DNA from 3 places in the Pseudogulbenkiania sp. MAI-1 genome. Region 3 is predicted to be linked to each of the others. Evidence: riboswitches for the same ligand, from Rfam matches in the RefSeq annotation. Region 3 holds a riboswitch; each other region holds the start of a gene.
What was found. A riboswitch is a leader RNA that binds a small molecule or an ion and turns the genes downstream of it on or off. The one in region 3 is predicted to bind cobalamin.
Positions count from the first base shown of each region.

Region 1: linked by a shared signal. The riboswitch ahead of bluB (5,6-dimethylbenzimidazole synthase) and the one ahead of PSEMAI1_RS0108655 (ferredoxin) in region 3 are both predicted to bind cobalamin.
Region 2: linked by a shared signal. The riboswitch ahead of PSEMAI1_RS0100495 (CbtB domain-containing protein) and the one ahead of PSEMAI1_RS0108655 (ferredoxin) in region 3 are both predicted to bind cobalamin.

Region 1 is NZ_AZUR01000001.1:2,506,457-2,516,529, reverse strand. It holds gene PSEMAI1_RS0111680 (Pls/PosA family non-ribosomal peptide synthetase) at 1-1,388, shown strand, start outside; gene PSEMAI1_RS0111675 (amino acid adenylation domain-containing protein) at 1,390-3,885, shown strand; gene PSEMAI1_RS0111670 (TauD/TfdA family dioxygenase) at 3,949-4,971, shown strand; gene PSEMAI1_RS0111665 (hydroxyacid dehydrogenase) at 4,998-6,014, shown strand; gene PSEMAI1_RS0111660 (4'-phosphopantetheinyl transferase superfamily protein) at 6,044-6,784, shown strand; cobalamin riboswitch at 6,810-6,997, shown strand; gene bluB (5,6-dimethylbenzimidazole synthase) at 7,042-7,827, shown strand; gene PSEMAI1_RS0111650 (response regulator transcription factor) at 7,978-8,646, opposite strand; gene PSEMAI1_RS0111645 (flagellar protein FlaG) at 9,026-9,406, shown strand; gene PSEMAI1_RS20905 (CHASE domain-containing protein) at 9,634-10,073, shown strand, end outside.
Region 2 is NZ_AZUR01000001.1:118,302-128,374, forward strand. It holds gene PSEMAI1_RS0100470 (YaeQ family protein) at 1-290, opposite strand, end outside; gene PSEMAI1_RS0100475 (LysR family transcriptional regulator) at 351-1,247, opposite strand; gene PSEMAI1_RS0100480 (DoxX family protein) at 1,350-1,763, shown strand; gene PSEMAI1_RS0100485 (class III extradiol ring-cleavage dioxygenase) at 1,803-2,570, shown strand; gene PSEMAI1_RS20400 (DEAD/DEAH box helicase) at 2,767-4,452, shown strand; cobalamin riboswitch at 4,737-4,879, shown strand; gene PSEMAI1_RS0100495 (CbtB domain-containing protein) at 5,044-5,241, shown strand; gene PSEMAI1_RS0100500 (CbtA family protein) at 5,258-6,010, shown strand; gene PSEMAI1_RS0100505 (ribonuclease catalytic domain-containing protein) at 6,222-8,108, opposite strand; gene PSEMAI1_RS0100510 (DeoR/GlpR family DNA-binding transcription regulator) at 8,231-8,995, opposite strand; gene glpK (glycerol kinase GlpK) at 9,110-10,073, shown strand, end outside.
Region 3 is NZ_AZUR01000001.1:1,852,356-1,862,428, reverse strand. It holds gene PSEMAI1_RS0108685 (hypothetical protein) at 1-48, shown strand, start outside; gene PSEMAI1_RS0108680 (cobyric acid synthase) at 127-1,599, opposite strand; gene cbiB (adenosylcobinamide-phosphate synthase CbiB) at 1,735-2,673, shown strand; gene cobD (threonine-phosphate decarboxylase CobD) at 2,666-3,655, shown strand; gene PSEMAI1_RS0108665 (MFS transporter) at 3,672-4,937, shown strand; gene PSEMAI1_RS0108660 (ABC transporter substrate-binding protein) at 5,022-5,903, shown strand; cobalamin riboswitch at 6,221-6,387, shown strand; gene PSEMAI1_RS0108655 (ferredoxin) at 6,583-6,912, shown strand; gene PSEMAI1_RS0108650 (cobaltochelatase subunit CobN) at 6,909-10,073, shown strand, end outside.

The DNA.
Region 1 (10,073 bases), 650 kb from region 3:
TGGAGGGGGGGCTCGGCCTGCTGTTCCTCGCGGTAGCATCGGTGGTCGAGACGCTGGTCCCGGGTCTGCAAACCCGGGCCGGGACCTTGACGATGCAGGGGCTCCTGGTCGAGTCACTGGTGTTCTCGGTCATCCTCTTCTTCGGTGCGCTGCTGGTTGGCCTGCTGGTCGTGGGCACGGTCCCTCGGGTCTTGAACCTGTTCATCAAGCCGGACACGGTCTATCCGCTCTATGGCTTCCACTATGCGGTGCATCGCGTCATCGCGGGGCTGGGCAGGCTGAGGTTCTTCCCGGTGCTGTTCGGCGACAGCTCCTACATCGTCCACTTCTTGAGCTGGATCGGCTATCACCTGTCTCCCGTCGTGCAGACAGGGTCGAATTTCGGCAGCGAGGTGATTACCACCAACCCCTTGCTCACGTCCGTGGGCAGCGGAACGATGGTTGCCGACGGTCTGTACCTGATCAACGACGAGGTCTCGAGCACGTCGTTCCGGGTGTCCCGGACGGCGATCGGGCCCCGCAACTTCATCGGCAACTACGTCACCTATCCTGCGGGCGGGCGGACGGGCGAGAACTGCCTGCTCGCGATCAAGGTGATGGTGCCGCTCGATGGCAAGGTGCGCGAAGGGGTGGGCTTGCTGGGCTCGCCGCCGTTCGAGATTCCGCGCTCCGTCGAGCGCGACAGCCGGTTCGACCATCTGCGGACGGGCGAGGCGTTGCGTCGCGGCCTGGCCGCCAAGAACCGGTTCAACCTGCGGACCATCGGCATCTTCCTGTGCACGCGCTGGCTGGGTGTCTTCCTGATCGTGCTCATCGACCTGGCTGCCGTCACGCTGTTCTACGACGTGTTTGCCCACGTGATCATGGCGATGCTGTTCGCGCTCAGCGCGGTTGTCGCCGCGATCTACTACGCCCTGGTGGAGCGCGCCTTCGAAGCGCTCGGCCCGCCGCCGCCGCCCATCTGCTCCATCTACGATCCGGGTTTCTGGTGGGTGGAGCGCAACTGGAAGCTGCATCCAATCAACTTCCTCCACATCTTCGACGGCACGCCGTTCAAGAGCCTGCTCTGGCGGCTGATCGGTGTCCGGATGGGCAAGCGGGTGTTCGACGACGGCACCCACATCTCCGAGCCGGTCCTGACTACCGTCGGGGATGAGTGCGTGCTCAATCACCGCAGCAAGATCCAGTGCGACTCCCAGGAGGACGGGACCTACAAGTCTGGTTATACCGAGCTCGGCGCCGGCTGCACGCTTGGGGTCGGCGCCTTCGTGCACTACGGCGTGACGATGGGTGACGGCTCGGCGCTTGCCGCGGACTCCTTCCTCATGAAGGGAGAGACGGTTCCACCCGGGGCGCGCTGGGGCGGGAACCCGGCCAGGGAGATCTGAGATGAACGATACCGCATTGCAAAAAGGTGGCAGCACGACCCGGCGCGGCAGGGAATTCTGGCGCGATGTCCTGCTTGCCGGGGGATTCACCGCGCTTCCGCGCTGGACCCTTCATCCGGAGCCCAGCGTCGGTGAGCACGAGGCGACGATTCCCGACGAACTCATGGCGGCGCTGCGCCGCTTGGCGAATGAACTGTCGGTGCCGCTCAGCTCGGTGCTGTTGACCGCGCACGCCAAGGTGCTCGGCGCGCTCTCCGGCGAGCGCGAGGTGACCACCGGCTACGCCGTAGAGGCCGCTCAGCCGTTGCCGTTGCGGCTCACGATCGAACCTGGCTCGTGGCACGAGGTGCTGCTGCACACCGCGCGTGCCGAGTCGAAACTGCAATTGCACAGGGATTTTCCGGTCGACGATCTCAGGCATGAGCTCGGCCTCACCGAGCCCTTGTTCGAAACCGTGTTCGAACTGGCCACGGATGGCGGCGGCGACCTTGCCGAGGGCATCGTGCTGCGGGTCGCCTTCGTGCAAGGCGAGGGGGGCGTGTTACGGCTACGTTACCGGACGGACGTGCTGGACGACGAATGCGCCGCGAGGATCGCCGGCTATCACCTCACCGCGCTGGCCTCGATCGTGGCCGGGCCGGACGCCGAGCATGCCCGGCAGAGTCTGCTGTCCGCCGACGAACTGCATTTCCAGTTGTACGGGCTCGCCGGGCCGCAACGCAAGCTGCCGGACCAGCGGGTGCACGAGCTGTTCGAGGAGCAAGTGCGGGCGCGCCCGGACGCCGTCGCGGCCGTGCACGGCGACAGCCAGCTCACGTATCGTCAGCTCAACGCGCGCGCCAACCAGCTGGCCCGGATGCTGTTGGCGCATGGGCTGGGCCGCGAAGGCGTCGTCGCCGTGGTGACCGAGCGCAACCTGGACTGGATGACCGCCGTGCTCGCGATCTTCAAGGCCGGTGGGGCGTACTTGCCCATCGAGCCGCATTTCCCGGCCGAGCGCATCGCGCGGACGCTCACGCGGGCGGACTGCCGGCTGGTGCTGACCGAACGCGGCAGCACCGCCATGCTTGATCAGGCGCTCGCCTCGCTGTCTGGCATCCAGCGGCTGTTCATTGACGTGGCCTGCGAAGAGGGCTTTCCCGACGGCGATCTCGGCGTCGAGGTCGCGCCCGGCCAGCTCGCCTACATCTACTTCACTTCCGGCTCGACCGGCGAGCCGAAGGGGGCGATGTGCGAGCACGCGGGCATGGTCAACCACCTGTTCGCCAAGGTCGACGACCTGAAGATAGGCGAAGGCACCGTGGTGGCCCAGACGGCGCCCCAGTGCTTCGATATCTCGCTGTGGCAACTGGTGTCCGCGCTGCTGGTCGGCGGACGGACCCTGCTGGTCGAGCAGGAGGTGATCCTGGACGCCAAGCGCTTTGTCGACAAGATCGTCGACGCCAGGGTCAACGTGCTGCAGGTCGTGCCGTCCTACCTCGAAGTCGTCCTGACCTATCTGGAGCAGCAGCCGCGCGAGCTGCCGGACCTGCGCTACGTGGCGGTCACCGGCGAGGCGCTGAAGAAGGAGCTGACGCAGCGCTGGTTCGCGGCCCTGCCCGGGATCAGGCTGGTGAATGTGTATGGACTGACCGAGACCTCCGACGACACCAATCATGAGGTCATGGACGGCGTGCCCAGCCGCGAGCGCGTTCCGCTCGGCCGCGCGGTCAACAATGCGCATGTCTACGTCGTCGATGAGCAACTGTCGCCGGTGCCGCTCGGCGCGCCCGGCGAGATCGTCTTCTCCGGAATCTGCGTCGGCCGTGGCTACGTCAACGATCCCGAGCGCACGCAACGCGCCTTCATGGCCGATCCGCACCGTCCGGGGCAGCGGCTGTACCGCAGCGGCGACTTTGGCCGCTGGCTGCCCGAAGGCAAGCTGGAGTTCCTCGGCCGCCGGGATTCCCAGGTCAAGATCCGGGGCTTCCGGATCGAGCTGGGCGAGATCGAGAACAGGCTGCTGTGCTTGCCGGGCGTGCGCGACGGCGCGGTCGTGGTCGCCGAGCGGGCCGACCGCGGCAAACAGCTGGTGGCCTTCTATTCCGGCGAGCAGCCGCTCGATGCCGACGCGCTGCAGGAGCAGCTCAGTGAGTCGCTGCCCCACTACATGGTTCCGTCGGCGTTCCATTGGCAGAGAGCGCTGCCGTTGACGGACAACGGCAAGATCAACCGGAAGGCCCTGGCCGCCCTCGCCGGAGAGCTCGACATGGCCAAACGCGATGACGAGCGCGCTAGCACGCCGACCGAGCAACGGCTGGCGGGCGCCTGGGCGGAGATTCTCGGCATCCCGCCGGACCAGATCGGCCGGAGGGCGCATTTCTTCGAACTCGGCGGCACCTCGCTGTCGGCGCTGAGGCTGGCGATCAAGTTGAACCGTGCGGTGTCCGTGAAGGACCTGGCCGATCACCCGGTTCTCGCCGACCTGGCCCGCCACGTCGACACGCGCGCCGTATAGGGCCGCGAGCGGCTCCTGAACGCTCGCCTTTCGGACAGTCGTTACTGAAGGAGATAAAACAATATGTCATCACTCTTTGCGACCTCACTGTCTTCACCGCCGACCGCGTCGCTCAATGTGGAGGTGCGCCCCGGCAAGCCGCCGCTGTTGCGGGTGGACGCCGCCGGGGATGCCAGCCGCTGGGTCGCCGAGCACCGCGACGCGCTGCGAGCCGCCGTCGTCGAACACGGTGCGCTGCTCGTGCGCGGCCTCGGCTTGCGCGACGTGGCCGGGATCGAAGCCGTCTTTCGGCGGCTAGGCAGCCCGATGATCGAGCGGGAGGCCTTCGCCACCCGGCAGCGCTACGCCGAGGGCCTCTATTCCTCGTCGAAGTGGCCGCCCAGCCAGCCCATGTGCATGCATCACGAACTCAGCTATGCGCTCGAATTCCCCTCCCTGATGCTGTTCGCCTGTCTCACGGCGCCATCCGCCGGCGGTGCGACCCCGGTGGCCGACGAGACGGCTGTGCTGCAAGCGCTGTCCGCCGAGCTGGTCGAACGCTTCGAGCGGCTAGGGTGGCTGCTGATCCGCAACTACAACGACGAGATCGGGGCCACGATCGCCGAGGCCTTCGGCAGCGACGACCGCCACGCCGTCGAGAGCTACTGCCGGGCGAAGGCGATCCGGTTCGAGTGGCAGCCCGACGGCGCCTTGCGCACCTGGCAGCGCCGCAGCGCCGTGGTGCGGCATCCGCATACCGGCCGGCGCTGCTGGTTCAACCAGGTTGCCTTCCTCAACCAGTGGACGATAGACCCGGAGGTGCGCGACTACCTCGTGGACGTCTACGGCGAGGACGGGTTGCCGTTCAATACCTTCTTTGGGAACGGCGACCCGATCGGCCCGGACATCGTGCAGTTGATCAACGAGACCTACACGGCGAATACCGTTGGCGATCCGTGGCAGGCCGGCGACATGATGCTGGTGGACAACATCCGCACCGCGCACGCCCGTGAGAGCTTCGAGGGGCTGCGCGAGGTATTGGTCGGCATGGCCGACGCGGTGAACGTGGCGGACTGCTCGCCGACGATCGAGGTGATGGGCGGTTGACCGCCCTCAAGGCAAAGGAGCTCGTCATGTCAGAAGGGAAATACGAGACCGTCATGCAGGACGAACAGGCGATATGGGAGCCCGTCGAGGGGCGGGGCGGACGATCGGACACGGGCACCGGGGCGAGGGTGGAGCGGGCCCGCGTCCTGGTCTGTGACGCTATCCCTGCCGTGGCCATCGAGCGGATGCGCGCGGGAGGGCTCCAGGTGGACGAGTGGATTGGCATCTCGTCTGCGGCGCTGGAGGATCAGATCGGCGATTACGATGCCGTCGTCGTCCGATCCGCTACCCGGCTCGGCGCACAGCAGATCGAGGCCGCACGGCGGCTACGGATGATCGTCCGCGCCGGGGTCGGCACCGACAACATCGATCTTGCCGCTGCCGCGTCCCGGAAGATCGCGGTACTCAATACACCCAAGGCCTCGACCGTCTCGGTGGCCGAACTGGCCATGGGCCTGCTTTTCGCCCTCGCGCGGCGCATTCCGCAGGCCGACGCCGCCTTGAAGTCGGGAAAATGGTCGAAGAAGGAGTTCTCCGACGGGATCGAGCTCATGGGCAAGACGCTCGGCATCATCGGGGTGGGCCGGATCGGGGGAACCTTGGGGCGCTGCGCCTCGGCCCTCGGCATGACCGTCGTCGGCGCCGACAAGGCCCCCGAACCGGCGGGCTGCTTCGAGGGACTCGAACTGCTCTCCCTCGAGGCGCTCCTGCCCCGGGCCGACTTCGTTTCGATTCACACCCCGCCAAGTGCGGACGGTCGCGCAGCGATCGGCTGGGAGGAAATCGCGCTGATGAAGGACGGCGTGCTGCTGATCAATTGCGCGCGCGGCGGCGTGGTGGACGAGGAGGCGCTCCTCGACGCCCTCGAATCGGGCAAGGTCCGCGGGGCCGCCCTCGACGTCTTCGCCGAGGAGCCGCCCACCGACATGCGGCTCACCCGTCATCCCCGTGTCGTCTGCACGCCCCACGTGGGGGGCTCGACACAGGAAGCCCAGGCTCGCATCGGCATGGAGATCGCCCAGATCCTGCTGGAGCGGCTGTAGCGGGCGGCGGCCCGACGCCGGAGTCCGGAATGTTTCCCCCACCGCCCCACGAAGTGCATGTCTGGTGCGCCGACCTGGATGTTCCGCCCGGAACGTCGGCGCACCTCTACGCGACGCTCTCTGTCGAGGAGCGCAAGCGAAGCGCACGTTTTCGCTTCCCGCGCGATCAACGGCGTTTTGTTGCCGCGCATGGCGTGCTGCGTGAACTCCTGGGACGCTATCTTCAGGTCCCGCCTGACCGAATCGGCTATGTGTACAACGCCTGCGGCAAGCCCGACCTCGGGCCGGAGTGGGGCGGCCGGCTTACCTTCAATCTCTCCCACTCGGCCGGCCTTGCCCTGATCGCCATCGCCGCCGGCGCCAACATCGGCGTCGATGTCGAATACCTCCGGGCGCAATCCGATTACGCGGACATCGCACAACTCTTCTTCTCGGCGGCTGAAGTCGACCAATTGAGTGGGCTCCCGGATCCGCTTTACGCCGACGCCTTTCTCGCGTGCTGGACAAAGAAGGAGGCTTGCCTGAAAGCCTGCGGCGACGGCCTCACCCAGCCGTTGGATGGTTTTTCCGTGCCGTTGACGACCGATCCGGCGCAGCCTCCTGCCGAGCTTTATATCGCTTCGGACGATAGCGCGCCGGCAAGGCCTTGGTCGCTCTATACGCTATTGCCAGCTCCGGGCTATATCGGGGCGCTGGCCATCGAGGGGAGCGGCTGGCGCTTGAGGCAATGGCGTTGGGAAATGGGTCAAGGCTGCGGTGCGGTAACTTAATTTTGACAATGCCATCAGCTCTCGCTGATCATCGGCGCTTTCAGGTGCCCGGCGCCGCAAGGCGCGGGGAGAATCGGGAAGGCGGTGCAATGCCGCCACGTGCCCAACGCTGTATGGAGGATGCTCCAGCAACAAGCCACTGGTGAACGCCGGGAAGGCGCTGGCAGCAGTTGAATCCGAGTCAGAAGACCGGCCTGAAAAATTCGCGCATTGCAAGGCCAGGCAAGGCGCCATCTTTTCACGCAAGGGGAATTGCTATGAAAATGGAACAAGCCAGTCAGGACATTCACGCCTTCACTGCCGATGATCGTGCAGCCGTCTATCAAACCATCTTTTCGCGCCGCGACGTGCGTGGCCAGTTTCTGCCCAAGGCCGTGCCGGACGAAGTGTTGAGCCGTATCATCACCGCGGCACACTACGCGCCTTCCGTCGGATTCATGCAACCGTGGAATTTTCTGGTGGTGCGGTCGGATGAGGTCAAGCGCAGGGTGCACGCCGCCTTTGCCGAAGCTCACGCCGAAGCGGCGGAGATGTTCGAAGATGACAAGCGAGCCACCTACAAGAAGCTCAAGCTCGAAGGCATCCTGGAGTCGCCCGTCGGCATCTGCATCACCTGCGACCGCAAGCGCACCGGCCCGGTAGTGGTGGGCCGCACACACATGATGACCATGGATCTCTACAGCAGCGTCTGCGCCGTGCAGAACCTCTGGCTGGCGGCGCGCGCCGAGGGATTGGGCGTGGGGTGGGTGAGCATTTTCAACCAGGCTGCATTGCAGGCGGCTCTCGGCATTCCCAAGGGCATCACCCCGATTGCTTATCTTTGCGTCGGCTATGTCAGCCACTTCTACAGCAAGCCGGAACTCGAGGCCGCGGGTTGGCTGCCACGTCTGCCCATTGAAGAGTTGGTGTATTTCGACCAGTGGGGGCACAGCGATAAGCAGCAACCCCTCATCCGGCAGTTGATGCGCGACCAGGCGGCAGCACAGGCAGCGGTAAATGCCACCGAGCGCCAGCCGGTAACCATGCCTGATCCTCTTTATTGAGTTCGAAGAACGAACCGTCCTTAAGTTAAACGAAGACCCGTTTACACAAAAATTCGGACACGCCCCAAAACAGCGCGGGCCTATTCCCGCGCCGTTTTGGACAGAGGCAGGGGCCTTGGCCAGCTCCCGGGGGCGGGATAGAAATACGCTTTATTTCAACAGCTTGTTTAGATGGCTTGCTTTATCAACAAAGTTGTCTGCAGCGATGTCGTTCTGTTCTGCTAAAAGTACCAGTTGGGCGAGAACAGCGCTGGACTTTATCTGTAGTTTGCGAAAAAGATTGGCCCGGTGGACTTCTACTGTTCGTGCGCTGATCCCCAGACAGCTTGCCGTTTCCGCTGCTGAAAGCCCTTCAGCGAGACATTTTGCCACTTGTGTTTCGCGCTCAGTAAGCAAAGCAAGGCTTTCCCGCGCCTTGGCTACCTTGGCTTGGCGTGCACGTTTGAAACGGGAGCTGGTGATAGCTGCACGGGCTTGCTCGATCAGAAGTTCGCTGCTCAACGGCTTCTCTATGAGGGTGAAAGCCCCTTCCTGCATGGCGCGAACAGCCACTTGAACATCTGCGTTGCCAGTATAGACGATGACTGGCAGATCGATTTGCCGCTGCTGCAAGCACTTCAGCAATTCGAGGCCGCCCACCTCAGGCATGCGTAAGTCGAGGATGAGACAGGATTCCTCGCAGGGCTTGTAGCCCTCCAGAAAGAGCTCGGCACTGGCAAAAGTCTCTACCTGGAAGCCGGCCGAGCGGAAGATTCTTTGTAAGGCATTTCTGAAAAAATCATCGTCATCGACGACAAAGACAGTCTGTCCATATTGCATTATTCCTCCTTTTGCTTGCATCCCTGGGTGTCTTAAGTGGAGATGTGCTGTAGAACATCGAATTCTTATTCATCAGTCTACTCAAATGCAACGAAATCAATGAGGTTTCTTGTCGTCGTTATCCTCAGATAAGTAATTTTACTTAGTCATCTATGGGAATTAACGAATTTTCTTTACCGGCATTACAACTTATGCTTTTCCATGGTTTGCCCAAATGGCATGCGATGCCGGGTTCTGAGCATAGATCGCCGCGGAGGACGATGTTGAAGCATCCCCGATGCGGACAACGTTTGGTCGGCCGAATGGTTTGCAAGTCTACTGATCCTGTCACTTGATGTGCATGTGAGGCGACTCAGTGACCGGTAATGAAGGATCGGCAATGGAAGCACTGACAATCAACTCGCCTACTCTGCTAGCCGCCGCATCATTGTCCGTCATGGCACTCAAAACAAGTGACCGCATGGCCATGACAACTTCTTCGATGGAGCATCACGCTGGGGGGGGCAACGAGCTGGTGTCACCCGAAACGGTGGTCACCGAAGGACATCTCGATGCTTCCATCTCATTGGCCAACGATTTGTTGAGAAGGCATTCGGTCGACCTGGTATTCGAAGTGCAGCGCTATCCGAATCAAGTCGTTGTCAGGCTGCGGGATACTGGCTCCGGTCAAATTTTAAAAGAATATTCCAGCCAGGCCATGCTCACGATGGTAGCTGCAATGAGCGTGGCGATCGGGGGATTGCTGCACGATGTTGCATGATTAATCTGTTGAACATGGCAAAAAATAATGACAAACGCATTTATCTGTTGGCCTTGTGACTGTGCCCGGCATGCTTTTGCTTCTTTTGTCAGGAACACGCCGAAGGACTGCCGATAGATGCTTGAAGGGCGCTTGAGACTCGTTCGCCTGGCAGGAACAACCCAGCCACTTCATGTTGTGTGGTTTACATTGACATAAGAACAAAGGGTTCATTTCTCGAGTCTGCTATGACTTCATCCTTGCATTTCAAGGTTCGTGAGAACCAAGACGACTCATCGGCGCTACCAGGTCCGGTGACGCAGCCTCTCTCGCGCTGGTTGCAATTGTCGTTGTTGGCGTTGGCCTATCTCGGCAGCGCGCAGCTCAGCCTGTATCTGGCTCCAACTTCTTATGCCACACCGCTATGGCCAGCCGCAGGTGTGGCCCTGTGCGGGCTGCTGGCATGGGGAGGTCGCTGCTGGCCGGCGGTGTGGCTGGGGGCTTTCGTTTCAGACCAGCTTAGCAGAGGTCTCCTACAAGGAAGTAGCACCTCTCTGTCCGTGATGGCTTTGTCGGCAGCATTGGCCACGGGGGCAGCACTACAGGCTGTTGTCGGGGCTCGATGGCTGCGGCCGGTAGCCAATTACGCTGAACCGCAGCAAGAGGAGCGCAATGTGCTCTTCAGTTT
Region 2 (10,073 bases), 1.7 Mb from region 3:
CCGCAGATCTTGCGCAGGCGCTTCTCGTCCGGCTCGCCCAGCTCGATCCACAGCTCGATCTCGTCCGAATAGTTCTTCTGCCACAGATCCGGCTCGTCGTCCTCGCAGATGCCCTTGGTAAAGGTCAGCGTGTCGCTGGCGTGACGGGCGAAGGCCGCCAGCCGCAGCATCATGCGTTCGACGGTTTCCGAGGGGTGCAGGGCGAGGGTGAGGTTGTGGCTGGCGTAGTAGCTGCGGTCCAGGTCGGTGATGCTGAGTTCGGCTTTGTAGATGGTGGCTTTGAGCGCCATGGTCGGGTCCGGTCGCGGGCAAGTTGGGAATGAAGCGCGCTAGTGTAGCGGTTTTGGCGCTCAATAGGCGTCCCAGTCGGGCTCGCCGGCAAAATGATCGGCCAGATAATCGACCAGCGCGCGCACCTTGCGCGGCAGGTACTGGCGGTGTGGGTAGAGTGCGTACAGGCGGAATTCGGGCAGCGGATAGCCCTCCAGCAGCGGTACCAGCCGGCCGCTCTTCAGGTCGTCGCCGAGCAGGAAGGTCGGTTCGCAGATGATGCCCATGCCGTGGCGCGCCGCGTCCACCAGCAGGTCGCCGTTGTTGGCGGCGAGCGGGCCGCTGATCTTGACCCGCTCGTTGCCGAAGCGCCATTCGTCGACCGGCTCGCTCAGGGTGTAGCGCAGGCACTGGTGGCGGGCGAGTTCGGCCGGGGTGGTCGGGGTGCCGTGGCGCGCCAGGTAGGCCGGCGCGGCGCACACCACCACCCGCACCGGCGCCAGCACGCGCGAGACCAGCTGGCTTTGGCCGAGGTCGGTGGTGATGCGCAGCGTCAGGTCGACGCCGTCTTCGAGCATGTCGCGCTGGCGGTCCTCCAGCAGCAGCTCCACCGTCAGGCGCGGGTAGTGGGCGTTGAAGCCGGCCAGGATCGGCCCCAGCCGGCGTACGCCGAAGGCGAGTGGGGCGCTGACGCGCAAGGTGCCGACCGGCTCCAGGCTGGCCTGCGCCGCCTGCGCCTCGGCCTCGTCGACCTGGGCCAGGATGCTGGCCACCCGCGCCAGGTAGTCGGCGCCGCTCTCGGTCAGCGCCAGCCGGCGCGTGGTGCGGTTCATCAACCGCGTGCCGAGATGGGCCTCGAGCCAGCTGATGTACTTGCTGGCCATGCCGCGCGACAGACCGAGCCTGTCCGAGGCCTGGGTGAAACTGCCGCCGTCGGCCACGGCGTGGAACACGCGCATGGCGGTCATCAGGTCCATGATTGTTTCTTGCAGAGCATCAATATTGTGAAATATGGCGGGTTTATCGATCGGATGGCAAGCGCTTTAATACGCTCATACCCCACCCACCGGAGAACCCCCATGATCGATTCCCGCACCGCCCCCTACGCCGCCTTCCTGCTGCGCCTGAGCCTCGGCCTGATGTTCCTGGCCCACGGCCTGACCAAGCTGTTCGTGTTCACCCCGGCCGGTACCGCCCGGTTCTTCGCCTCGCTCGGCCTGCCCGGCTTCGTCGGCCCGCTCACCATGGCGGCCGAGATCGCCGGCGGCGTGCTGCTGATCCTCGGCGTGGCCGGGCGCCAGGTGGCGCTGCTGCTGAGCCCGGTGCTGCTCGGCGCCACCCTGCTGGTGCACCTGGCCAACGGCTGGGCCTTCGGCAACCCGGGCGGCGGCTGGGAATACCCGGCCTTCCTGACCGTGGCGGCGCTGAGCGTGGCCCTGCTCGGCGACGGCGCCTTCGCGCTCAAGCCGATCGGCCGTCGCGACCAGCAATAAACCGCCGTATCATCGAATACTGAATCAAAGGAGAGCTCCATGACCCGCCTGCCCAGCCTGTTCCTCTCGCACGGTGCCCCGACCGTGCTGATCGACGGCTCGCCCGCGCCGGCTGCCTGGCGGCGCTGGGCCGAGAGCCAGCCGCGCCCGCGCGCCATCGTCAGCCTGTCGGCGCACCGCCCGGCGCGGCTGCCGGGGGCCGGTTCGGCGGTGCAATGGCGCACCGTGCACGACTTCGGCGGCTTCCCGGAGCAGCTCTACCGGCTGCAGTACCCGGCCGTTGGCGAGCGCGCCCTGGCCGACGACATCGACCGCCGCTTGGCCAGCGCCGGCTTCACCGTACAGCCGGATCAGCGCCCCGGCCTCGACCACGGCGCCTGGGTGCCGCTGATGGCGATGTACCCCGACGCCGACATCCCGGTGGTGAGCCTGCCGGTGCTGCCGGCCGAGGACGCCGCCACCCATTACCGGCTCGGCCGGGCGCTGACGGAACTGGCCGACGACGGCGTGCTGTTGGTCGGCTCCGGCAGCCTGACCCACAATCTGTACGAGGTGGCGTGGAACGCCGCACCAGAGCCGTGGGCCGAGGCATTCCAGCGCTGGATGCTCGACCGCCTGGCCGAGGGCGACGTCGATGCCGTGCTCGACTGGGAACGCCAGGCGCCGCACGCCAAGCGCAACCATCCTACCGCCGAGCACCTGCTGCCGTTGTTCTTCGCGCTCGGCGCCGGCGGCGCGCCGGTCACCGTGCTGCATAGCGGCATGGAGCATGGCAGCATTGCGATGGATGCGCTGGCATTCGGCTGATTTCTTCTGTCCGCTGCCGGTCAAGCCCCGGTAGCGGGTTCCCCTTCTGCGCCAACCCCTGTACACTGTCGCCTTCCCGCGCCGGGCCAATCGGCGCGCGGTCCCGCTTCCTCATGAAGCCACCCGAATTTCCATCAACGACGTTTGCCTGGATTGGTGTCGCACTCCCTGCGATTGGGCCGTCGCTGGAGTTGTCATGTCTGATATCAAGTTTTCCGACCTCGGCCTGTCCGAGCCCCTGTTGCGTGCCGTCGCCGACACCGGCTACACCACGCCCACGCCGATCCAGGCCCAGGCCATTCCGCAAGTGATCCGTGGCGGCGACCTGCTCGCCGCCGCCCAGACAGGCACCGGCAAGACCGCCGGCTTCACCCTGCCGCTCTTGCACCGCCTCGGCCCGGCGCCGACCCACCTCAAGGGCCGCCCGCGCGCCCTGGTGCTGACCCCGACGCGCGAACTCGCCGCCCAGGTGGAAGAATCGGTGCGCACCTACGGCAAATACCTGCCGCACAAATCGATGGTGATGTTCGGCGGCGTCGGCATCAACCCGCAGATCGCCGCCTTGCGCAAGCCGGTGGACATCCTGGTGGCCACGCCGGGCCGTCTGCTCGACCACGCCGGGCAGAAGACCCTCGACCTTTCCGGCATCGAGATCCTGGTGCTGGACGAAGCCGACCGCATGCTCGACATGGGCTTCATCCACGACATCAAGAAGGTGCTGGCGCTGCTGCCGGCCAAGCGCCAGAACCTGCTGTTCTCGGCCACCTTCTCCGACGAGATCAAGGCGCTGGCCGACCGCCTGCTCGACAACCCGCAGCTGGTCGAGGTGGCGCGCCGCAACACCACCAACGAGCTGGTGGCGCAGAAGGTGCATCTGGTCGACCGCGACAAGAAGACCGAACTGCTGACCCAGCTCATCAAGGACGGCGACTGGCACCAGGTGCTGGTGTTCACCCGCACCAAGCACGGCGCCAACCGCCTGGCCGAAAAGCTGGAAAAGAGTGGCATCACCGCCGCCGCCATCCACGGCAACAAGAGCCAGAACGCCCGCACCAAGGCGCTCGCCGACTTCAAGAGCAACGATCTGCAGGTGCTGGTGGCCACCGACATCGCCGCGCGCGGCCTCGACATCGACCAGCTGCCGCACGTGGTCAACTTCGAGCTGCCCAACGTGCCGGAAGACTACGTGCACCGCATCGGCCGCACCGGCCGCGCCGGCAACGAGGGCGAGGCGGTGTCGCTGGTGTGCGTGGACGAGTTCAAGTTCCTCAAGGACATCGAGAAGCTGATCAAGATGTCGATTCCGCAGTTCACCATCCCCGGCTTCGAGGCCGACCTGACGGTGCCGCCGGAGCCGATCCTGATGGGCGGCCAGCGCCGTGGCCAGGGGCAAGGCCAGCCGCGCCAGGGACAAGGTCAGCGTCAGGGGCAGCGTCAAGCCCAGGCCCAGCCGCGTCAGAGCCAAGCCCAGGCTCAGAACAAGGGCCAAGGTCAAAGCCAGCGCCGCAACGGCGAGGGCCAGAGCCAGAGCGGCAACGCGCGTGGCGGTAACGGCGCCAATGGCGGCCAGAACGGCCGCCGCCACGAGCACGCCGACGGTGCGCGCCAGCCCGGCGCCCGTCCGCCCAAGAGCAACGCCGGCGCCCAGCAGCCCAAGGCGCGCCAGCAGGGCAACGGCCAGCGCCGCGAGGTGAACGGCAACGTCCTGCCGCCGCCGCCGAAGGAGGTGAACGGCAACGTGATGCCGCCGCCGCCGAGGGACATCAACGGCAACCGCGTGGCGCCGGCGCGGCCGGCCGGGGGCCGCCGCGGCAAGCCCGCCCAGCCGCGTCAAACCGCCGCGCTGTTTGCGCCGCGGCGCGACGGTAACGGCAGCCGCTGACGAGCCCGACGCCCGCACTGCCATGCCGCCTTCCCCGACCGGGCGGGCGGCTTTTTTTTCGCCCAGGCTCCGGCCAGACCGAGCAGCCGGGCCGGAGCAGGAGCGCGACAGGTCTTATGCATTTTGACCGCCTTGCCGGCGCGCTTCTGCTATCCTTAAGCAGCTTTCGGTGTGCCCGGGTCCGCATACGCCCCGGGCTTGGAGGCTTGCCCGCCGATTTTCGGCTTCGGTCCGTGCGCGACGGCGCACGGCGCGTGTTGCCGAAAGCAGACCGGGAAGCGTCCAACGGGAAGACGGTGTGCCGATCGGCAAATCCGTCGCTGCCCCCGCAACGGTAATCGAGTGAACGCCGGCATCATGCCACTGGGTTCGACCCGGGAAGGCGCCGGCGTGGGAGACCGCTCCCGGCTCGTGAGCCCGGAGACCGGCCGAAGGCGACGACGCTATGCACCGCGGAGGGCGGTGCGCTTAACGTTTCTTCCAGCTTGCCCCTCCCTTACCCTGCCGCGCCATCGCCGGCCCGCGCCACCGCTGTGGTGTTGCCGGCCGGTGCCGTGAGACAGGGGGGCATGGAAAGACCAGGAGATAGACATGCTGTTGCAAAAATCCGCCGCTGAACCGATCAGCCAGATCGACTCCGCCAGCGCCACGCGCTGGAAAGCCCGTGCCGCCGCCCTGTGCGCCGCGCTGCTGGGTGCGGTGATCCTCTACGCCGTCGGCTTCGCCCCGGGCATCGCCCACGGCGAGAGCCACGATACGCGCCATACCATGGGCTTCGTCTGCCACTGACCGACGAAGGAAAACCATGTTTGCACGTATTGTGGCGTTGTCGCTGCTGGGCGGCCTGCTGGCCGGCGCGGTGACGACGCCGGTCCAGCTCGCCCTGGTCCAGCCGCTGATCGAACAGGCCGAACGCTACGAGCTGCAGCTCGAAGCGGCCCCGGCGCCCGCCGTGGCGCACGTCCACGAGGCCCATGCGCACGAAGCCCACACGCATGAAGCCGTGGCCGAAGGGCATACGCACGAAGCGGCGGCCAGCGACGAACCGTCCGAGGACGCGACGCACCGCGCCGTTGCCACCGCGATCACGACCACGCTGGCGGCGATGGGATACGCCCTGCTGCTGGGCGCCGTGCTGTCCCAGCTCGGCCACATCGACTGGCGGCGCGGCCTGCTGTTCGGTGCGCTCGGCTTCGTGGTGTTCCAGCTGGCGCCATCGCTCGGCCTGCCGCCGGAACCACCGGGTGTGCCGACGGCCGACCTGCAGCAGCGCCAGCTGTGGTGGCTGCTCACCGTGGGTGCCACCGCCGGTGCGCTGTTCGGGCTGTACCGTGCCTGGCAGAAGCGCCACGCGCTGTGGGCCGTCGGCGCGCTGGCCTTGGCGGCGCTGCCGCATCTGGTCGGCGCCCCGGTTTTGGCCGAGGTGCACACGCTGGTGCCAGAACGGCTGATGAGCGACTTCATGCTGGCGGCACTGGCCACCGCCGCGGTGCTGTGGCTGGCGCTGGGTGGCGTGCTGGGCGGGCTGTTCCAGCGTTTCCCGGCGGTATCGCGCTAAGTCGCGCGGTCGTCCCGTAAAAAAGCCCCGGAGAATGAACTCCGGGGCTTTTTTCGTTCTGCTGGGGGCGGACGAAGCTGGCTAGCGTAGGATGGGCGGAGGCGCTGACTGAGCAAGATAGCGCAGCGTGGCGAAGGAATAGGCGCCGCAACCCATCGGCGAGGCAGGTCGGGGCCGGGCATGATGCCCCCGCGCCCAATCCCGCACGGCATCACACCGTGCTGTCTTCCTCGACCAGTACCTCCTCATGGCCCACCTTGCCGGCGTAACGCAGCTCGATCTCCTGCGTCAGCTCGTCGATGCGGATCACCGCCAGCCGCACCTTGTCGCCGCTGGCGAGCTCCGGCAGGCCGGGCACGCGCAGGCGCAGCGGCAGGCCGTCGATGCGCACCAGGTCTTCCTTGATCAGCGTCGCGGTCGGTTCGGTGACGCCTTCCTGGCTGAACCAGCGCAGGCACCAGAAGTGCTCCATGCGGTCCTGGAAGGCGAGGTAGGCGCTGTAGGTGGCGTCGAAGTCGCGCAGGATGGCGAACAGCATGGCGTTGCCCTGCTCGAACTCGGGCTTCTCGCCGCGGATCATCGCGGTGAGCTGGCGCTGGTTGACGAAGTCGGTGGCGCGCCGCAGCGGCGAGGTGGACCAGGCGTACTGCGCCACGCCGAGTCCGACGTGCGGCTCCGGACGGGTGGTCATGCGCACCTTGCCCATGCTCTGCGCGCGGTACATCGCCGGGATGTCGGCCTCGGCCAGCATGCGGCCCCACTCGCTGTTGGCGAGGATCATCAGCTCGGACACCAGTTTGTCCATCGGTGCGCCGCGTTTGCGCAGCGTGATCTGCACCTTGCCGTCGACCACGTTAAAGTTGTAGTCCATCTGCACCGGGCGTGTCGGGTCGTACTTGCCACGGCGCTTCTCCAGCGCGTTGGCGAACTGCCACAGCCAGGTCAGCTCGCGCTTGAACGGGTAGTCCGGGCCGCCGTCGGGGAGGGCCAGCGTCTCTTCGTTGAACACCTGCTCCAGCTGGGCGTGGCGCAGGTTGGCGGCGATGGTCACGCGCTCGATACGGCTCTCGTAGCCGACCGGCTCGAATTCCGGCGTCACCTCGACGTACAGGCTCACCGCCGGGCAGGCCTGGCCTTCCTTCAGCGTGAACAGCTCGACCAGCTCGTCCGGCAGCATGGTGATCTTGTCGCCGGGGAAGTACACGGTGGAGAGGCGCTGGAACACCAGTTTCTCGATGTCCGAGCCCGGCGCCACGCCCAGCGTCGGCGCGGCGATGTGGATGCCGACGCGCTGATTGCCGTTAGGCAGTGCGACCAGCGACAGCGCATCGTCGATCTCGGTGGTGGCGGCGTCGTCGATCGAGAACGCTGCCACGTCGGAGAGGGGCAGTTCGTCTTCGCCCGGCAGCACCGGCGCGGCGTACTGGCCAAAACCGGTGCCCTTGGGGAAGTATTCCAGCAGGAAGCCCGCCATCAGGTAGTCGGGCACCGAGGGGATGCCGCCGACCTCGGCCGCCAGCCGCACCGGCGGCAGGTTGCGCTCGCGGCAGGCCTGGTCGAAGGCCTTGAACTCCAGCGTGTTCTTGTCCGGGCGGAATAGCAGCGTCATCAGCTGGGCGCGGATGGCGTCCGGCAGACGGCCGGCCTTCAGTTCGGCCACCCAGCCGTCGATCTGCTCCTGCTCGCGCTTCTTCTTCTCGATGCCGGCCAGCGCCGCCTTCAGCGACTCTTCCGGCGCCGCCTTGAAGCGCCCCTTGCCCTTCTTGTAGAAGTACATCGGCGCCTCGAACAGGCGCTGGATGATGGCGGCGGCTTCCACCGCGCTGGGGGCATGGCCCCAGTAGTCGGCTGCCAGCGCCTCGAAGCCGAATTCGTCCTGGCCGCTCACTTCCCACAGGAAGTCGACGTCGATCTCGGCGGCCAGCTTCTCGACCGCCGGCAGGAACTCGGCCAGCGCCGAGTTGAATTCCAGCATCACGCTGGCCGACTTGATCTTGGCGCGTTTGCCGTGGAGGGTGTCGACCTGCAGGCTGGCGTCATTGCGGGACACCACGGCGCCCACCTTGAAGCTGCCGCTTTCTTCGTAAAAAACGTTCATGGCGCGTCAGGCTAGTTGTTGCTTGCAAACGCTGCAGTATACCAGCAGGGGCCGGCATGCCGCCGGCCGGGTGCAAAAAAGCCCGCAGCATGTGCGGGCTTTCGGCGGAGCGGTGGGGCGGCCTATGCTGCAAGGTGCAAGCGCACGTTGTGCTCGACCATCATCTTGGCCAGCGGCTCCGGCGGGGTTTCGTCGGTGAACACGGCGTGGAATTCGCTGATGTGGCCCATGCGTACCAGCGCGTTGCGGCCGAACTTGCTGTGGTCGGCGGCCAGGTAGCGGTGGCGCGCATTGTTCATCATCGCCTGCGCCACGCGCACCTCGCGGTAGTCGAAATCGAGCAGCGAGCCGTCCGGCTCGATGCCGGACACGCCGAGGATGGCGTAATCGACCTTGAACTGGTTGATGAAGTCGAGCGTGGCCACCCCGGTGATGCCGCCGTCCGAGGCGCGCACCACGCCAGAGGTGATCAGCACGTTGAAGTCGGGGTTGGCTGACATGATCGATGCCACATGGATATTATTGGTGATCACGCGCAAGCCCTTGTGGCTGGCGGTGAGCGCCTGGGCCACCGCCTCGATGGTGGTGCCGATGCTCATGAACAGCGAGGCGTGATCGGGGATGTGCTCGGCGATCATGTCGGCGATGTGTGCCTTCTCGCTTTGCAGCTTGCCCTTGCGCGCCACGTAGTCCTCGTTCTCGACGCTGCTGCCGAGCGCGGCGCCGCCGTGATAGCGGCGCAGCAGGTTTTCCTCGCACAGCTGGTTGATGTCGCGGCGGATGGTCTGCGGGGTCACGTCGAGCAGCCGGGCCAGTTCCTCGATCGGCATGAAACCATTTTCGCGGACCAGTTGCAGGATCTTCTCGTGGCGGGGGGAGCGGCTCATGTTGGGTTCGATTCCGAAAATCTGTCGTCTGTTAATTAACATATTTTGTCGCTTGCGGGCAAATCGGCACGCGATTTTGTCGGCGCGGCGCGCCAATCGAAAGGAGTTCGGCTTATGACTGCCACCCTGCTGGTGATCGATCAGGGCACCACCAGTACCCGCGCCATGCTGTTCGACGCGCAGGGCCGGGTGTTGCAGCGCGCCCAGCGCGAGCTGCCGCAGCATTTTCCGCAGCCGGGCTGGGTGGAGCACGACCCCGAGGACATCTGGCGCGACACGCAGGCGCTGGTGCGCGAGGTGCTGGCAAGTGGCGCGCGGCCGGCGGCGCTCGGGCTCACCAACCAGCGCGAGACCACGCTGCTGTGGGAGCGCGCCAGCGGCCGGGTGCTGCATCGCGCCATCGTCTGGCAGGACCGGCGCACCGCCGAGCGCTGCGCGGAACTGGCCACGCCGGAGAACGCCGCGCTGGTGAGCGCCAAAACCGGCCTGGTGCTCGATCCCTACTTCTCCGCCAGCAAGCTCGCCTGGCTGCTCGACCACCTCCCCGGCGCGCGCGAACGCGCAGAGCGCGGTGAGCTGGCGTTCGGCACCGTCGACAGCTTCCTGCTATGGCGCCTGACCGAGGGGCGGGTGCACGCCACCGACGCCAGCAACGCCGCGCGTACGCTGCTGTTCGACATCCACCGTCAACAGTGGGACGACGCGCTGCTGGCGCTGTTCGACATCCCGCGCGCACTGCTGCCCGAGGTGCGCGACAACGTCGCCGATTTCGGCACCACCACCCTGTTCGGCCTGCCCTTGCAGATCACCGCGCTGGCCGGCGACCAGCAGGCTGCCACCGTCGGCCAGGCCTGTTTCGAGCCGGGCATGATCAAGTCCACCTACGGTACCGGCTGCTTCCTGGTGCAGAACACCGGCAGCCAAGTGCTGACCTCGCGCCACCGCCTGCTGTCGACGGTGTGCTACCGGCTGGAAGGGCGCACCACCTACGCGCTGGAAGGCAGCATCTTCGTCGCCGGCGCCGCCGTGCAATGGCTGCGCGACGCAGTGCGGCTGATCCACTCCGCCGGCGAGAGCG
Region 3 (10,073 bases):
CTGGAGCGTAGAGAACCCGACAAAGACATGTCGGAAATGGCCCGCTGAGGGCATAAACACCAAGCCCGGGGCGACCCGGGCTTTCTCATGTCCGCTTCTTCGACCAAGACCGGGCGTAAGAGCGAATTAGCGTTGCAGCACCGGCAGCCATACCGCCAGGCGATCGAGGCGCAAGTGCTGCTCCAGCGAATCGGCCAGGCGGTCGATGTGCTGCTCGCGCAGGGCGCGGTAATCGAGCGGCGCCGGTTCTTCCAGCCCGGCCCAGGCCAGTAGCGCACGACAGGCGTCGGCATGGTCGAACAGGCCGTGCAGATAGGTGCCGAGAATCTGGCCGTCGTCCGACAGCGCACCGTCGTTGCCTTCGGCCAGTTTTACCGCCGGCCGGGCCAGCGCCGGGCCGCTGGTGACGCCCATGTGGATCTCGTAGCCGCTGACCGCAGCGTCGGCCACACTGAGCCTCCCTTCCACCCGTTCCAGCCGTTTGTGTTCCATCAGCGTGGTTTCCATGTCGAAGAGATTGAGCCCCGGGGTGCTGCCGGCCTCGCTTTCCAGCCCGAGCGGGTCGTGCAATTCGCGTCCCAACATCTGAAATCCGCCGCAAATGCCGATCAGCTTGCCACCCAGGCGCAGGTGGCGGCGGATTACCGCCTCCCAGCCGTTGGCGCGCAACCAGGCGAGATCGTTGCGAGTGTTCTTGCTGCCGGGCAGCACGATCAGGTCGGCAGGCGGAATCGGTTGACCGGCCCCGACCAGGGTCAGTTCGACCTGCGGATGCAGCCGCAGCGGGTCGAAATCGGTGTGGTTGCTCAGGCGCGGAAACACCGGCGCCACCACGCGCAGGCGTTCGGCGGCGTGCGAGCCACCCGTGGCGTTCTGGCGGGTGAGGCTGTCTTCGGCTTCGATGTGCAGGCCGGAGAGATATGGCAACACCCCCAGCACCGGCTTGCCGGTGTACTGTTCGAGCCAGTCGAGTCCCGGCTGCAGCAGCGCGACGTCGCCGCGGAAACGGTTGATGACGAAGCCGACCACGCGGCGTTGTTCCGAGGGCGATAGCAGCGCCAGCGTGCCGACCAGGTGCGCGAACACGCCGCCGCGGTCGATGTCGGCCACCAGAATCACCGGGCAGTCCACCGCTTCGGCAAAGCCCATGTTGGCGATGTCGCCCTCGCGCAGGTTGATTTCCGCCGGGCTGCCCGCCCCTTCCACCACGATGCAGTCGTACTGTTCGGAAAGGCGCCGGTGCGATTGCAGCACCGCCTTCATCGCCTCGGGCTTGTAGCGGTGGTAGACGCTGGCCTCCATGTTGCCGATCGCCCGGCCCTGCACGATGACCTGGGAACCGACGTTGCTGTTGGGCTTGAGCAGGATCGGGTTCATGTCGGTGTAAGGCTCGACGCCGCAGGCTTGCGCCTGCACCGCCTGCGAGCGGCCGATCTCGCCGCCGTCGACGGTGACGGCACTGTTGAGCGCCATGTTCTGCGGCTTGAAGGGGGCGGTGCGCACGCCGCGGCGCGCCAGCAGGCGGCACAGCCCGGTGGCCAGCGTGCTCTTGCCGGCGTCCGAGGTGGTGCCCTGGATCATGATGGTGTTGGCTGGCATGGTTTGACTCCGGGCGCGCATTTTTCCGGCGACGGCCCTAGAATGACGGCTTTCTTATTGGTTGTGGTCGATGTCTCGCCTGTATCAGCGCGGCGTCATCGACTGGCAAAGTCGGTCATTATATAGGCGCATGTCGTGATATCCCCCGTTTTTCTGCTGCTCGCTGTCCTGCTCGACAAACTCTTCGGCGAACCGCCGCGCTGGCACCCGTTAGTTGGCTTCGGCAAGCTGGTGCGCTGGCTTGAACGCCGGCTCTACCCTGCCGCCCCGGAACAAGAAACCGTGCAGCGCATGCGTCTGCGCGGCGCGATCGGCATCGCGTTGCTCCTGATTCCGTTTGCCCTGCTCGCGGCCCTGCTGGAGTGGCTGCCCTTCATCGGCGTGTTCTATAGCGTGGTACTGCTCTACCTCGCCATCGGCGCCAAGAGCCTGACCCAGCACGCCGAGGCGGTGGTCGAGGCGCTGGAGCGGCACGACCTGCCGCTGGCACGCCAGCGCGTCGGCATGATCGTGAGCCGCGACACGTCCCAGCTTTCCGAGCAGGACGTGGCCCGCGCCACCATCGAATCGGTGCTGGAGAACGGCAGCGACGCGATCTTCGCCGCGCTGTTCTGGTTCCTGCTGTTCGGCGCGCCCGGTGCCGTGCTGTACCGGCTCGCCAACACGCTGGACGCGATGTGGGGCTACAAGAACGAGCGCTACCTGCATTTCGGCTGGGCGGCGGCGCGTTTCGACGACGTGCTGAACTTCATCCCGGCACGGCTGACCGCATTGACCTACATCGCACTGGGCGACCGCCGTGCCGGCTGGGCGTGCTGGCGCGCGCAGGCGCCGACCTGGTACAGCCCCAACGCCGGCCCGGTGATGGCGGCCGGCGCCGGGGCGCTGGGCGTGGCGCTGGGCGGCGCGGCCCGCTATCACGGCGAGCTCAAGGAGCGCCCGGCGCTGGGCCTGGAGCGTGCTCCGGACAGCACCGACATCCGCCGCGCCATCCGCCTGGTGAACCGCGGCGTGTGGCTGTGGGTCGGCATCGGCCTCATGCTGGCGCTGGTGACGGGAGGCTTTAATGCTTGATCACGGCGGCGGCATCCTGGCGGCGGCGCGGCGCTACGGCATTCCGGTACAGGACTGGCTCGACCTGTCCACCGGGCTCAACCCGCACGGCTGGCCGGTGCCGGAGATTCCGGCGCGCGCCTGGCAGCGGCTGCCGGAGACGGCGGATGGATTGGAAGCTGCCGCGGCCGAGTATTACGGCTGCGATGCCCTGCTGCCGGTAGCGGGCTCTCAGCCGGCGATCCAGGCGCTGCCGCTGTTGCGCCCGGCTTGTCAGGTCGGCATGCTGGCGGCCACTTATGCCGAGCATCCACACGCCTGGGCGCGGCACGGCCATCAGGTGGAGCGCCTGGCGCCGGAACGGATAGACGAGGCGCTCGACACACTCGACGTGCTCTTGGTCTGCAATCCCAACAACCCGACCGGCTGGCAGGCCACACCGGAACAACTGGACGCCTGGCGCGCCCGGCTGGCAGTGCGCGGCGGCTGGCTGGTGGTGGACGAGGCTTTCATGGACTGCACGCCGGCGCAGAGCATGTTGCCCCGCATCGGCACGCCGGGGCTGGTGGTGCTGCGCTCGATCGGCAAGTTCTTCGGCCTGGCCGGCGCACGTGCCGGTTTCGTGTTCGCCTGGCCCGAATTGCTGGCGCGGCTGCGGGAGGAACTCGGGCCGTGGACGGTGAGCGGCCCGGCGCGTGTGGCGGTGCGACTGGCCTTGCAGGACCGGGGCTGGCAGGCGCACATGCGCGAGCGGCTGGCCGCCGACAGCTCGCGTCTCGCCCAGCTGCTGGACGCACACGGGCTTACCCCCAGCGGCGGTAGCGCGCTGTTCCAGTGGCTGGCCCACCCTGCCGCCACGGCCCTGTACGATTTCCTGGCCCGCCACAGCATCCTGATCCGTCATTTCCCCGAGAGCGGCAGCGTCCGCTTCGGCTTGCCGGCCAGCGAGACCGACTGGCAACGCCTCGAAGCGGCATTGAGTGCATGGTGTATACCTCGATAGGAGGTATACCCACAGAGTGGACACCCTACCCGGCTCCAAAACGCTGCCCCACGAGATCCGGCTCGGCCTGAGGGCAAACCTCGCCCAATTCAGCCTGCTGGTCGTGGTCAATGCCTTCGTCGGCGCCATGGTGGGCATGGAGCGTTCCATCCTGCCCGCCATCGCCGAGCGGGAATTCCACTTGGCGGCGCATACCGCCATCCTCGCCTTCATCGTGGTGTTCGGCGTTTCCAAGGCGCTCACCAACTATCTCGCCGGCCGCTATGCCGACGTGTACGGCCGCAAGACGATACTCGTCGCCGGCTGGCTGATCGCCACGCCGGTACCGTTTCTGCTGATGTGGGCGCCGTCGTGGAACTGGGTGCTGCTGGCCAACCTGTTCCTCGGCATCAGCCAGGGCCTGACCTGGTCCACCACGGTCATCATGAAGATCGACCTGGCCGGTCCGCGCAACCGGGGCCTGGCGATGGGCCTCAACGAGTTCGCCGGCTATTTCGCCGTCGGCGCGGCGGCGTTGGCGACCGGCTGGGTTTCCGCCCGCTACGGGCTGCGTCCGCAGCCGTTCTACCTGGGGGTGGTCTTTGTGCTGGCAGGCCTCCTGCTGTCCGTCCTGGCGGTGCGCGAGACGCAGGCGCATGCCCGGCATGAGGCCTCGTTGCAGCAGACGGGCGAGACCAGCGAGCTGCCGTCGCCACGCACGGTTTTTGGGCAAACCAGCTGGCACGACCGTAACCTGTCCTCCATCAGCCAGGCCGGTCTCGTCAACAACCTCAACGACGGCATGGCCTGGGGCTTGTTCCCCCTGGTCTTTGCCGCCGCCGGCATGAGCCTGACGCAGATCGGCTGGCTGGCCGCCATCTACCCCGCCGTGTGGGGCGTCTGCCAGCTCGCTACCGGCATCTTGTCGGACCGCATCGGCCGCAAGGGGCTGATCGTTGCCGGCATGTGGTTGCAAGCGGCAGGCATCGCGCTGACCACTGTCGGTACGCGATTTTCCGGCTTTCTCGTCGGGGCGGTCCTGCTCGGCATCGGCACGGCGATGGTCTACCCGACCCTGCTGGCAGCCATCGGCGACGTGGCGCATCCGGGCTGGCGGGCCTCGGCGGTGGGGGTGTACCGCCTGTGGCGCGACCTGGGCTACGCCATCGGCGCGCTGCTGTCCGGGGTGGTGGCCGATCTGTTCGGCGTGGCCAGCGCGATGTGGCTGGTGGCCGGGCTGACGTTTTTGTCCGGGGCGATCGCGGCGGTGCGCATGCGGGAAACACGGGCGAAGTCCGCCTGAGAGCGGCCTCGGATGCTGACCTCCGCTTGCCTGCCCTCACCTCATCGGCTTAGCTGTAACTATTACTAGCCCAGGAGTCCGTCGATGGTCCTGCCTGTCGTGCTCGCCTCGCTCTGCCTGATCGGCGCCAGCGCACTCGCGCAGGCCGAGGTGATCGTCTATCCCCGGCCAGAGGCGGTCGGCGATGCGCGCGCCGACTATCCCCTCACCCTGCTGCGGCTGGCTTTCGCCAAGGCCGGCGCGAAGCATCAGCTACGCGCGTCGGAGGAATGGATGCAGCAGGGCCGCGCCCTGAACGAGCTCGGCCGCGGCAGCACCGTGCGCGTGGCCTGGAGCATGACCTCCATCGAGCGCGAGGCAGCGTTGCGGCCGATCCGCATCCCCATCAACAAGGGGCTGATCGGATGGCGCCTGCCGCTGGTGCGTGCAGACCGGGCCGATCTGCTCGCCGGCGTGCGTACCGTCCAGGACTTGCGCCACTTCATCGCCGGCCAGGGGCACGACTGGCCCGATACCGAGATCTTGCGCGGCAACGGCCTGAAGGTGGTCGGCGTTCCCCAGTACGAGAATCTGTTCCGCATGCTGGTGCTGAAGCGGTTCGATTACTTCCCCCGCTCCCTCATCGAGATCCGGGCCGAAGCCGAGCGCCATCGCGCCGATGGCATCGTGATCGATCAGCACTTGGTGATCCGCTACCCCACGGCGTTCTATTTTTTCGTCAACCGGCGCGACACCGCGCTCGCCGCGACGATCGAGCGCGGGCTGGAACGCGCCATCGCCGACGGCAGCTTCGACCGGCTGTTCTGCCGGCACTACGCCGGGTTCATCGAACAGGCCCGGCTCGAGCAACGTACCGTCATCGAGCTGAACAATCCGATACTGCCGCCGCAAACCCCGCTCGCCCGCAAGGAGCTGTGGTTCAAGCCAGGCCAATGCCCGGCGGCATCCTCTCCGCGCGGCAAATAGCCGGATGGTATCGCCGCGTTTGTTCACAAGCCCGCCGCCCTCACGTATCATCCTGCCCCGAAGAGCCTGTTCAAGGTCTTTTTTCGACTGCGCTGACCCGGCAAATGGCCAGATGCTAGGCGGACGATGCAGACCTTAGTCATTCTAAGGTCAAGTCGTCCAACACCGCAGCTGGTCGTTTGCCGGGCCAGCCCTCCGGGGCCGGGTACTGCCGGCGCATCGCGTTGTCGTTCGTCCCTGGCAGTGAATGCACTGCGGCGGGACTCTCTTCTAGCGCTGCATCCGGCAGTACCTGGCCGCAGCCGTAAAAAGACCTTGAACAGGCTCTAAGTGACGGTGACGGGAACGTGGTGCGATACCGCGGCTGCCCCCGCAACTGTAAGCGACGAGTCGGCGCCCGAGGCCACTGGAAAAACATTCCGGGAAGGCGGCGCCAGGCGATGACGCGCAAGCCAGGAGACCGGCCGTCCCTTTTGTCGTCGCAAGCAGAAACCGGGCGGGGTGCACCGGGGGATCGCGCGAGTGCCCCCGATGGCGGCCGCTCATGCCCTCGCTCGCGGCGATGCGTATTCACCGAGGGCATTACCATGGCGTCGCCGCTACCACGAATTCAGAACCACCGCGCTGCCCGTCAGCGCGTTTTTCCTACCGCCGCCACGCTCCTGGCGAGGATGCCGGCATGAGAACCCACTACAAGCACGTGTTGATGTGCACCGGTCCGCGCTGCACCGAGAACGGCGTCGAGGCCGAAGCCATGTTCAAGGTGCTGGGTCAGGCCATCGACGCCTGCGAGGGCCTGCGCGTCAAGCGTACCCGGTCCCATTGCTTCGCCGTGTGCAAGGAAGGGCCTATCCTCGCGGTCTACCCCGAAGGCGTGTGGTATCGCAAGGTCGACGCGGCGGCGATCCAGCGCATCGTCCATGAACACCTGGCGGGCGACTGCCCGGTCGAAGAGCTGATTTTCCACCGCCTGGGCATCGGCGACGTCGAACAAGGAGAGCAGCCATGAGCGCCCTGTCCCACGGCGGCATCGTGCTGCTGACCCACGCCGGCACCGACCTGACCGCACTGCATCGCGCCGAATCCGAATTACCGGGGGGCTTCGTGTCGGTGGCCGGCGTCAACCTGCAGACGGTGGACAGCGCCGAGCGCATGGCCGCGCTGCTGGCGGGCCCGGTCGCCACCGCACGCATCGTGGTGGTGCGGGTGCTGGGCCGCGCCCAGACCATCCCCGGCTTCGAGGAGCTGGTGAAGGACGCCAAGGCCCACGAGCGCGCGCTGATCGTGGTCAGCGGTACCGGCGAGCCGGACCCGGAGCTTGCGGCCCTATCGTCGGTGCCGCCGGCGCTGCAGCACGAGGTCACCGCCTACCTGCAGGCGGGCGGCAGCGGCAATATGGAGCAACTACTGCGCTGCCTGTCCGACCGGCTGCTGATGAGCGGCTTTGGCTACCAGCCGCCCACCCCGCTGCCCGAACACGGCATCTACCATCCGGAGCTGTCGGGGCTCGCCACGCTCGACGACTGGGCGGCGATCCGCCACCCGGACTGGCCGACGGTCGGCATCACCTTCTACCGCGCGCACTGGATGAGCGGCAACACCCGCTTCATCGACATGCTGGTCGACATGCTGGCCGAGCGGCAGCTCAACGCGCTGCCGGTGTACACCGCGTCGCTGCGCACGCTCGACGAGACGGGTATGCCGGCCGCGCTGCAGTTCTTCTGCGACGCCGGGCAGATTGATACGTTGATCAACACTACGTCCTTCGCCATGGGCGACGTCAACGCCGACGGCCCCACCGCCGCCGGTTGGTCGGTGGCGGCCTTCGAGCGGCTCGACATCCCGGTGATCCAGGCCATCACCAGCAGCATGACGCAGCAGCAGTGGGAGACCTCCGAGCGTGGGCTGAACCCGCTCGACACCGCGATGAACGTGGCGCTGCCGGAGTTCGACGGCCGCATCGTCAGCGTGCCGATGTCGTTCAAGCACGAGCAGGACGAGACCCACTACGCGCCGCTGGCCGACCGGGTGCGCCGTGTCGCCGGCATCGCCGCGCGCCAGGTGGCGTTGCGCCGCATTCCGGCCGAGAAGAAGCGCATCGCCTTCATCTTCACCAATTCCAACAGCAAGGCTTCGCAGATCGGCAACGCCGTGGGGCTGGATTCGCCGGCCTCGCTGTTCGCGCTCTTGCACGCCATGCGCGAGCAGGGCTACCACCTGCCCGACCTACCGGAATCGAGTGACGCGCTGATCCACGAACTGATCGACCGTGGCGCCTACGACGAGGACTACCTGACGGCGGATCAATTAAGCAAAGCCATCGCCAGCGTGCCGGCGGCGCGCTACGCCGAGTGGTTCGGCCAGTTGCCCGATCTGCTGCGGCAGAAGATGCTGGAACGCTGGGGCGAGGCGCCGGGCAGCGCCTACGTGCACGAGGGCAAACTGGTGTTCGCCGGGCTGGAGTTCGGCAACGCCTTCGTCGCGCTGCAGCCGCCGCGCGGCTACGGCATGGACCCGGACGCGATCTACCACACCCCGGACCTGCCGCCGACCCACCACTACTACGCGCTCTATTGCTGGCTGCGCGACGACTGGAAAGCCGACGCCATCGTCCACGTCGGCAAGCACGGCACGCTGGAATGGCTGCCGGGCAAGGGCGTGGGCGTCTCGGAAAACTGCTTCCCGGATGCGCTGCTGGGCGATCTGCCGATGTTCTACCCGTTCATCCTCAACGACCCGGGCGAAGGCTCGCAGGCCAAGCGCCGCGCGCATTCGGTGATCATCGACCACCTCACCCCGCCGATGACCACCGCCGACACCTATGGGCCCTTGGCGCAGCTGACGCAGTTGGTGGACGAGTACTACCAGGTCGAGATGCTGGACCCGGCCAAGCTGCCGCTGTTGCAGCAACAGATCTGGGACCTGATCAAGGAAGCCAAGCTCGATACCGATCTGGCGGCGATGCTGGGCCACGCCCACGATCATGATCACGAACATCACCATGATCATGAGCACGAGGAAGAACACACGCATCACCATCACGGCCATGGACATCACCACCATGGCGAGCACGGCCATGGTCACGAGTCTGGCAGCACTGTAGCCGGCAAGTACCGCCTGCAACCGGCCAAGCCCGCCATGAAGCAGGCCGGCGCTACAGCGAACGTCGGTAGCAAGTACCGTCCGAGCGTCGCCAAGCCGCACAGCCATGGACATGGACACGGGCACGATCACCACCACGGTCATGACCATCATCACCATGGCCATCATGACCACGATCATCACGGCCATGGGCACCACCACCACGATCACGACCATGATCACCACCACGAGTGGGACGCCACGCTGAACGAGGACGGCGTGCCACTGACCCTGGCCAAGATGGAAGGCGTCGACGTCGCCCACCTGATCGAGGACATCGACGGCTACCTGTGCGAGTTGGGCGCGGCGCAGATCCGCGACGGCCTGCACATCCTCGGCAAGGTGCCGCAAGACGCGGCTCTAGTGGACATGGTGTGCGCGATGGTGCGCCTGCCCAACCTGGCAATTCCAAGCCTGCCCGCGAGCGTGGCCGAAGCGCTGGACGTGGACTGGAATGGACTGCAGGACGACAAGGGCAAGCGGCTCGCCGCCGTGCCGCCGCGTCTGCAAGCGCTGGCCGACAAACCGCTGGTGACGCGCGCCGATGCGCTCGACGAAATTGCCGCGCTGGGCCGTGCGCTGGTCGCCGCCTTGGCCGAGCACGGCTTCGATGCCGCGGCCATCGACGGCGCGCTGGCACAGGCGCTGCCGGGCAGCGAAGCCCCCGAAAGCCTGCGCCGCACCCTGGCCTACGTCTGCCGCGAGCTGGTACCCAACCTCGCCCGCACCTCGGAAGAGATCGACAACCTGCTGCACGGTCTCGCCGGCGGCTACGTGCCGGCGGGCCCGAGCGGCGCGCCGACACGCGGCATGGCACACGTGCTGCCGACCGGGCGCAACTTCTACTCGGTCGACCCGCGCAGCCTGCCCTCGCAGGCCGCCTGGCGCATCGGCACCGAACTGGCAAACGAAGTCCTGGCGCGCCACCGCAAGGAAACCGGGCATCTCCCCGAGACCGTCAGCATCAGCGTCTGGGGCACCAGCGCGATGCGCACCCACGGCGACGACATCGCCGAAATCCTGGCGCTG